DNA from 2 places in the Pseudomonas sp. TNT2022 ID642 genome. Region 1 is predicted to be linked to the other one. Evidence: predicted binding sites of a transcription regulator. Region 1 holds the regulator's gene; the other holds the start of a gene.

Region 1 (4,202 bases):
CGAACATGGAACTCGAAGACGAGCTGCGCAAGACTCAGTCGCGCATCGTCACCGCCCAGGCCGAACTGAGCCTGCGTGGCGAAGCCGACGGCAACAGCAATCGCCAGATCTTCGCCGGGCTGCCGTTGACCGCTGGCCTGCCGCTGACTGCCGCTGAACCGCTGAGCGAGCCGACTTACGCTGCTCCAGCGCGTCCGGCCCCGGCGCCTGCGCAGTCCTCCGGCGGTGTTGATCCGCGTGCACTGGATTCGATGCGTTTCGAATTGAACAGCCTGCGCGAGCTGATGGAAGTTCAGCTCGGCACCCTGGCCTGGAATCAGCTGCAAGGCAGCCGTCCGGCGCAAGCCAATCTGTATCGTCGTCTGCAACGTATCGGCCTGTCCGGCCCGTTGTCGCGCGATCTGCTGGCGATGATCACCGATATCGAAGAACCCCGTCAGGCCTGGCGCATGTTGCTCGCGCACCTGGCGCGGATGATTGCCGTACCGGAAGTCGAGCCACTGGAAGAGGGCGGTGTGATCGCCATGGTCGGCCCTGCCGGCATGGGCAAGACCACGACTCTCGCCAAGCTTGCCGCGCGTTATGTGCTGAAATACGGCGCGCAGAATGTCGCGCTGGTGAGCATGGACAGCTTCCGCATCGGCGCTCAGGAACAACTGAAGACACTGGGGCGGATTCTCAATGTGCCAGTGACCCACGTCGATCCGGGCCAATCGCTGGTGCAGGCACTGGATCCACTGCTACGCAAACGCGTGGTATTGATCGATACTGCCGGCCTGCAAGCCAGCGATCCGGCGCTGCGCATGCAGCTCGAAAGTCTGGCCGGGCGTGGCATCCGTTCAAAAAATTATCTGGTCTTGGCAACCACCAGCCAGAAACAGGTTCTAACCGCCGCTTATCACAGTTACAAGCGTTGCGGGCTTGCCGGCTGCATCCTGACTAAACTGGATGAAACGGCCAGCCTTGGCGAAGTGTTGAGCCTGGCGATCAGTCATGAATTGCCGGTCGCGTACCTGACCGATGGCCCACGGATTCCGGATGATTTGCATCTGCCGCGCCGTCATCAACTGGTCAGCCGCGCCGTCAGCGTGCAAATGCAGGAAGAACCCAGCGAAGAAGCCATGGCTGACATGTTCGCTGATATCTATCACAGCCCGACCAAGCAGGTAGGCTGAGGTATTCATGAACAGTTTTTGTACCTACATCGATGGTCTGCCATGCATTGTTCCGGTTGTGAACGCGCAGCCAGTAATGTGGCCTCCGTCTATGCAAGACAAGGTAAAGAAATAACATGGGCAGCATGCATCCCGTACAGGTGATCGCGGTGACCGGCGGCAAAGGTGGCGTCGGCAAGACTAACGTGTCAGTGAACTTGTCGCTGGCGCTGGCAGAGCTTGGCCGTCGGGTCATGCTGCTGGACGCCGACCTCGGTCTGGCGAACGTTGACGTATTGTTGGGGCTGACCCCTAAACGCACACTGGCCGACGTCATCGAAGGCCGTTGCGAATTGCGCGACGTGCTGTTGCAAGGCCCCGGAGGCATTCGCATCGTGCCGGCGGCGTCCGGCACGCAGAGCATGGTCCACCTGAGCCCGGCGCAACACGCCGGCCTGATTCAGGCGTTCAGCGACATCGGCGACAATCTCGACGTACTGGTGATCGACACCGCTGCGGGTATTGGTGACTCGGTAGTCAGTTTTGTACGCGCCGCGCAAGAAGTGTTGCTGGTGGTCTGCGATGAGCCGACTTCCATTACCGACGCTTACGCGCTGATCAAATTGCTCAACCGCGATTACGGCATGAACCGCTTCCGCGTCCTCGCCAACATGGCGCAGAGCCCGCAGGAAGGGCGCAACCTGTTCGCCAAGTTGACCAAGGTCACGGATCGCTTCCTCGACGTCGCTCTACAATACGTCGGCGCCGTGCCTTACGACGAAAGCGTGCGTAAAGCGGTGCAGAAGCAGCGCGCGGTGTACGAAGCCTTTCCGCGTTCCAAGTGCGCACTGGCGTTCAAGGCGATCGCGCAGAAGGTCGACACCTGGCCGCTGCCCGCTAACCCGCGTGGCCACCTTGAGTTTTTCGTCGAGCGCCTCGTGCAGCAAACGGCAGGGCCCGTGCTATGACCGCAAGCGGTATGAACTACTACAAGAAGTCGGCACGTGACGCGCAGTACGAGCTGATCGAGCGTTACGCGCCACTGGTCAAACGCATTGCCTACCACTTGCTGGCACGCTTGCCGGCGAGTGTGCAGGTCGAAGACCTGATCCAGGCCGGGATGATCGGCCTGCTCGAAGTCTCGACCAAATATGACGCCAGCAAAGGCGCCAGTTTCGAAACGTACGCGGGCATACGAATCCGCGGCGCGATGCTCGACGAAGTGCGCAAAGGGGACTGGGCGCCACGCTCGGTTCACCGCAATACCCGTATGGTCAGCGACGCAATTCGCTCAATTGAAGCTAAAACCGGCCGTGACGCTAAAGATCACGAGGTTGCAGCCGAACTCCAATTGAGTCTCGACGATTACTACGGGATTTTGAATGACACCTTGGGCAGTCGCCTGTTCAGTTTCGACGACCTGTTGCAGGACGGCGAACACGAAGGGCTGCACGAGGATGGCGCGAGTGCTCATATGGAGCCGTCACGCGATCTGGAAGATGAACGCTTCCAGGCGGCGCTGGCGGACGCGATTGCCAATTTGCCGGAGCGTGAGCGACTGGTGTTGGCGCTGTACTACGACGAAGAGCTGAACCTCAAGGAGATCGGTGAAGTCCTTGGCGTCAGTGAATCGCGGGTCAGCCAGTTACACAGCCAGTGCGCGGCCCGTTTGCGGGGGCGTTTGGGGGAGTGGCGAGCGCGCTGAAGGCAGTGTGGGGACACTGCGAACGAGGCTGGTGCGGTGATGAACGGCACCGGTCTTGCTCTGTTGTGCTCCAGACAGTCTTCGAGTGCTGCGCCGATTGATTGAAGTGGCGCGTCCAGGTGCTGGGCGCGTTTAAGACTGCTTGGAGGTCGAATTGAACAAAGACATGAAAATCCTCATCGTTGATGACTTCTCAACGATGCGGCGGATCATCAAGAACCTGCTGCGTGATCTTGGGTTCACCAACACCGTCGAGGCTGACGATGGCGTGACTGCCATTCCGGTGCTCAACAGCGGCAGCATCGACTTTCTGGTAACGGACTGGAACATGCCGGGCATGACCGGTATCGACCTGCTGCGTCACGTGCGTGCCGATGAAAAACTCAAGCACCTGCCAGTGCTGATGGTGACTGCAGAAGCCAAGCGCGAGCAGATCATCGAGGCCGCTCAGGCCGGTGTGAACGGCTACGTAGTCAAACCTTTCACGGCTCAGGCGTTGAAAGACAAAATCGAGAAGATTTTCGAACGCATCGGCTGATGAACGCGCGGGGGAGCTATGGAGCATAACGAATCTTCACAGGGCGATTTCGAGTCGACCCTGAAAAAACACGCGGTCGAACTGGTCGAAAGCCTTGAAAAAGGCAGGTTCGGTGACGCTGTGCAACTGATCCATGAGCTCAATCAGACCCGTGACCGTGGCCTGTACCAGGAAGTGGGCAAGCTCACACGTGAACTGCACAGTGCGATCGTCAACTTCCAGATCGACCCGAACATGCCGCAGGCCGAGGAAGTGTCGCAAATCACCGACGCCACCGAACGCCTGGGCTATGTGGTCAAGCTGACAGAGGCCGCGGCCAACCGCACCATGGATCTGGTGGAAAGCGCCACACCGGTGGTCAATGGTCTGGCTGACGAAGCCCAGACTTTGAGCGCCGATTGGGGTCGCTTCATGCGTCGCGAGGTCGGGGCTGAAGAGTTCCGTGAACTGGCGCGCCGGGTCGACGGTTTTCTGTCACGCAGCAGCACGGACAACCGTGCGGTGTCGAGCAATCTCAACGACATCCTGCTGGCCCAGGATTACCAGGACCTGACCGGTCAGGTGATCAAGCGTGTGACCCAACTGGTCACCGAAGTCGAAAGCAATTTGCTCAAACTCGTGCTCATGGCCAGTCAGGTCGACCGCTTTGCGGGCATCGAACATGACCGCGCCGCGATGCTTGCAGAAAAAGATCCACAAAAACATCTCTCGCAGGGTGAAGGTCCGCAGATTCATGCCGATAAACGAGAAGACGTTGTGTCCGGTCAGGACGATGTGGACGATTTGTTATCCAGCCTCGGGTTCT
Region 2 (4,202 bases), on a different contig from region 1:
CGAGCAGGTCGGTCTGTTCATGGGTAGCTGCATCTTTGCCGGTTTACTGGTGCAGTGGCCGTTGGGCTGGTTGTCCGATCGTTATGACCGAGCGCTGCTGATACGCTGCTTTGCCGGGTTCCTGGCGGTGGCGGCGTTACCGTTGGCGGTGCTGCCGCAGGTTCCGCTCGAGGTGCTGTTCGGGGTTGGCTTTCTCTGTTCGCTGGTGCAGTTCTGTCTGTATCCGTTGGCGGTGGCGTTTTCCAATGACCACGTGGAAGGGGATCGCCGGGTGTCGCTGACAGCAATGTTGTTGGTGACCTACGGGGTCGGCGCGAGCATCGGGCCGTTGCTCGCGGGTGTGCTGATGAAGTTGTTCGGCAGTCAGAGCCTGTATGCGTTCTTCAGCTTCTTCGCGCTGGTACTGGTGTGGCGGATCCGGCCGAAAGCGGTGACCAATCTGCATCAGGTCGACGACGCGCCGCTGCACCACGTGGCCATGCCGGACAGCATGTCCAGTTCACCGCTGGTGGCCGCCCTCGACCCTCGTGTAGATGAGCAAGTGGTGCAGGAGCAGATGGTACAGGACCCGGTGCAGGCGCCGGCAAATCCCGAGCCTGAACCTGCTGCGCCGTCAGAGCCTGCGGCAGAAGGCGAACCGGATACCGATAATCCTGCGCCCGATCTCAGCGGCGGCAGACCCTGAACTGAACAAAAATCACCGCGCATAAAAAAGGGCAGTCCCACCAGGAACTGCCCTTTTTATTGGTCGCTGCGAATCACATATCGTCTTTGTCGAAACGGCGTGCTTCACGTTGCAGCTGATACACGAAACGCTCGACGTTACGTGCGGCCTGACCACTGATGTTGTGGAAACGCAGGCCGGCGAAGGTGATGTTGAGTTTTTCTTCGAAGTGCAGATAACGCAATTCGACGGAGGTCGGCTGGTTGCCGAACAGCGGCGGGGCGATCAGGCGGTCATAGACCTGGCCCAGTTGCAGGCGATCAGTGATATCGCCTTCGAAACGCAGCTTGCAGCCGGTTGCGGAGATATCCAGCAGTTTGCCGTTGATCGGCGCCTTGAGCTTTTCGCCGCCCAGTTCAACGCTGACCAGATCAGTCAGTTTCAGTGCGGCGCGGAAAGCATTACGGCGCTGGTGGTAAACCACTTCGGTCGGTAGCTCGCCGGTGTAGAAACGGTCGCCGTCGGATTCTTCAATGTTCAGCGTGCCGTTGCATTCCCAGGCGATACGAACGCCGTCGTGAAAACCCTCGACCTTGAACGGCTCACCGGCCAGCAGAAAGCGTTCGCCATCACGCGGGATCATCTCGTCCAGCGCGATCGAAGCGCTGTCGCGGTCGACTTTGATCAGGTAGCTCTGGAAGCGCTGGCTGCGCTCATGAAAGGTGATGATCAGCGGATCGTGGCTTTCTTGCAGCTGGCGCAGGTTGCTGGAGATTTCCAGTGGCGTGGTAAGCACCTTAGGGGGCTGCGGAGCATCATCCGCGCTGAGGGCGTTGGACACGGTTTATCAATCTCCAGACAAAATATGACGACTAGCCAGCATTTTGCCAGCATGTTCCGCGGGTTGATAGAGCTGGCGCATCAACGGCTCATGCCTGGCTGAGCGGACGCGGCGTGGCGGGTTTGGCAAATGTACCGCTGGCGTTATAAAGCGCTGGCGCTTCACCACCGGTGAGGATCTTCAGCTGATTGGCCGTGGCGGCCTGCTGGATCTGGATCGACTGACCATTCTTGAGGTTGGCGGCCTGGCATTGCGCGATCAGATCGGTCAATGCGTCGCCTTGCGTCAACAACTGCTCGCCAATGCTCGACTGGCCAGCCAACTGCACAAGACCTGTACGATCAGCGGGCAGGTTGAGGCTGGCGAGAATTTCGCTGCGCTTGCGGCCATGCTGTTCAAGCAGAATGATCAATGCCTGTTTGTGCGCCAGAATTTCTTCCAGCAGCGGCATGTCGCGACCGTGCAACGCGAGGGATTCGGTGTGCAGTAACTCCAGCAATTGTTGAGCTGGAGCAAAGTCGTCGTTGATCAGTTGCAATAAATTAGTGTCGTGCATGGCTGGCCTTGGGTTTTAAGCGTCCAAAAGCCTCGCGCTGGCAAAGGCCTAGCGCTGGGCTTCGAAGTTGAGCAGTTTGCTGGCTACACGGTTGCTGTCGACTTTATAGCTGCCATCGGCAATCGCGGCTTTCAACTCGGCCACACGGGCTTTGTCGACAGCAGGTTGATCGCGCAGCTTGTCAGTGACCTTCTGCAACTGTTGAGCCTCATTGCTGAGGTGTACCGATTCCCCGCTTTTTGCGGTACTGGCCTGTTCGGCCGGGGTATTCAGCGGCGCGGAGGTGCCGGTTTCGGCGGTTTCCTTGGCGTTGCTGGTACGTGTACTGCCCGTAAGTGACGAGGAGCTGTTCAAACGGCTGAAATCGATGACCATGATAAAAAACCTCTGGGAATTTGGACGCTTGCCATGTTTTCGGCCATCCCCTGGAAAACTTTAGGCACATTTACAATGAGCCTTGCATGCGCCGGCGCGTGTCCTGCTGCGGCACAGTTTAGGGAACAGCCGTGGTCAGCGCCAGTTTTCTACATCGCCACTTCCACTTGGCCCGGCGCGGTGACTTGCGCCTTGATGACCCGTTGCGAGTTGAGGTTTTTCACGCGGATCTGTTCTTTCAAACCGCCATTGGCCAGCGCTTCGCCGGGCATGCGCACGGCGAGCGTACCGCTGCGCGCAGTGATGACCACTTGATCGCCCTTGCGAACGACTTCCGCCTGTTCCAGATGAACCAGAGTAATGACCTGATCGGCTACCGTTGGTCGGGTTAATTTCTGTCCGATCGCTTCGTCTACCGAGGTCAGAAAGCCTTGGTTGATCGTGCTCACGTCGCGCTCACGCAGGGTCACGTCCTGTGGTTCGATAATCCCCGCACGTTTGAGCGGGCGCGTGGTCGTCACAATCTCGCGAAACAGGCGGACTTGAGCGGGCACGAACACGGTCCAGGGCGAGGCGCCTTCACAGCGGACCTTCACGGTAACCCGGCCCAGCGGACGTGCCGGACTCTCCAAAGTAGCTGTCAATTCCTTGTCGCACATAGGCATGCGCATACGCGGGTCGAGCTGGTTTACTTCGATTTCGTAGCGGCCTTCCGTTTGACTGGTAGCCAGATAGTCTTCTACGGTGAACTCAAGAAAGCCCTGAGTGACGCCGATAAGCATGTCAGGCAAGGTAACCGCATCAGCAATGGCAGGGCTGCCAGCGAAAAAGCAGCAAATAGCGCCCGCAGCACAAAGCCCTCTGCGAAGGGGTGATGTCAGGCGTCGAAAAAATGTCGTTTGAGCGTTCATACGAGTTAAAAAGCAAGCGCCGTGCCGTTTAGCAATGAATGTGCGTCGCAACAACACTTGGCGTTGGTGTAGGAGTCTGGGCATGGCTGGTGTAATGGATTCGGTGAACCAGCGCACGCAACTGGTAGGGCAGAATCGCCTGGAGCTGTTGTTGTTCCGTCTTGACGGTCAGCAGCTCTACGGAATCAACGTGTTCAAGGTACGGGAAGTGTTGCAGTGCCCGTCGCTGACGTTGATGCCCAAGTCCAGTCCTGTCGTGTGCGGGGTGGCAAATATCCGGGGGGCGACCATTCCGATCCTTGATCTGGCAATGGCCACCGGTTCCGGAGCGTTGAAGGACAAGAACAACCCGTTCGTGATCATCACGGAGTACAACACCAAGACCCAGGGTTTCCTGGTCCGCTCGGTGGAGCGCATCGTCAACATGAACTGGGAAGAGATTCATCCGCCGCCCAAGGGCACGGGTCGCGATCATTACCTGACCGCTGTGACTCGGGTGGACAATCAGTTAGTCGAAATCATCGACGTCGAGAAAGTGTTGGCCGAAGTTGCGCCGACACCGGAAGCGATTTCGGTGGGCGTGGTCGATGTCGAGACCCAGACCAAGGCACTGTCGTTGCGTGTCTTGACGGTCGATGACTCGTCGGTGGCGCGCAAGCAGGTCACGCGTTGTCTGCAGACGATCGGTGTCGAAGTGGTGGCGCTGAACGACGGCAAGCAGGCGCTGGATTACCTGCGCAAGCTGGTCGATGAGGGCAAGAAGCCGGAAGAAGAGTTCCTGATGATGATTTCCGACATCGAGATGCCGGAGATGGACGGGTACACCCTGACGGCGGAAATCCGCGGCGACGCACG

What was found. The regulator FliA, encoded in region 1, starts transcription of late flagellar genes. The targets are predictions, from matches to a motif close to CTAAAGTTTNNNNNNNNNNNGCCGNTAA.
Region 2: flgM (flagellar biosynthesis anti-sigma factor FlgM) is a predicted target of FliA. The motif match lies at 2,473-2,500, and genes of this name have one in related genera.

The regions. Positions count from the first base shown of each region.
Region 1 covers NZ_JAMDGW010000044.1:4,607-8,808, forward strand. The annotation lists gene flhF (flagellar biosynthesis protein FlhF) at 1-1,175, shown strand, start outside; gene fleN (flagellar synthesis regulator FleN) at 1,292-2,122, shown strand; gene fliA (RNA polymerase sigma factor FliA) at 2,119-2,859, shown strand; gene M5G26_RS28775 (chemotaxis response regulator CheY) at 3,026-3,397, shown strand; gene M5G26_RS28780 (protein phosphatase CheZ) at 3,416-4,202, shown strand, end outside.
Region 2 covers NZ_JAMDGW010000022.1:6,473-10,674, forward strand. The annotation lists gene M5G26_RS22090 (MFS transporter) at 1-685, shown strand, start outside; gene M5G26_RS22095 (flagellar brake protein) at 759-1,505, opposite strand; gene M5G26_RS22100 (flagella synthesis protein FlgN) at 1,594-2,061, opposite strand; gene flgM (flagellar biosynthesis anti-sigma factor FlgM) at 2,110-2,436, opposite strand; gene flgA (flagellar basal body P-ring formation chaperone FlgA) at 2,586-3,347, opposite strand; gene M5G26_RS22115 (chemotaxis protein CheV) at 3,430-4,202, shown strand, end outside.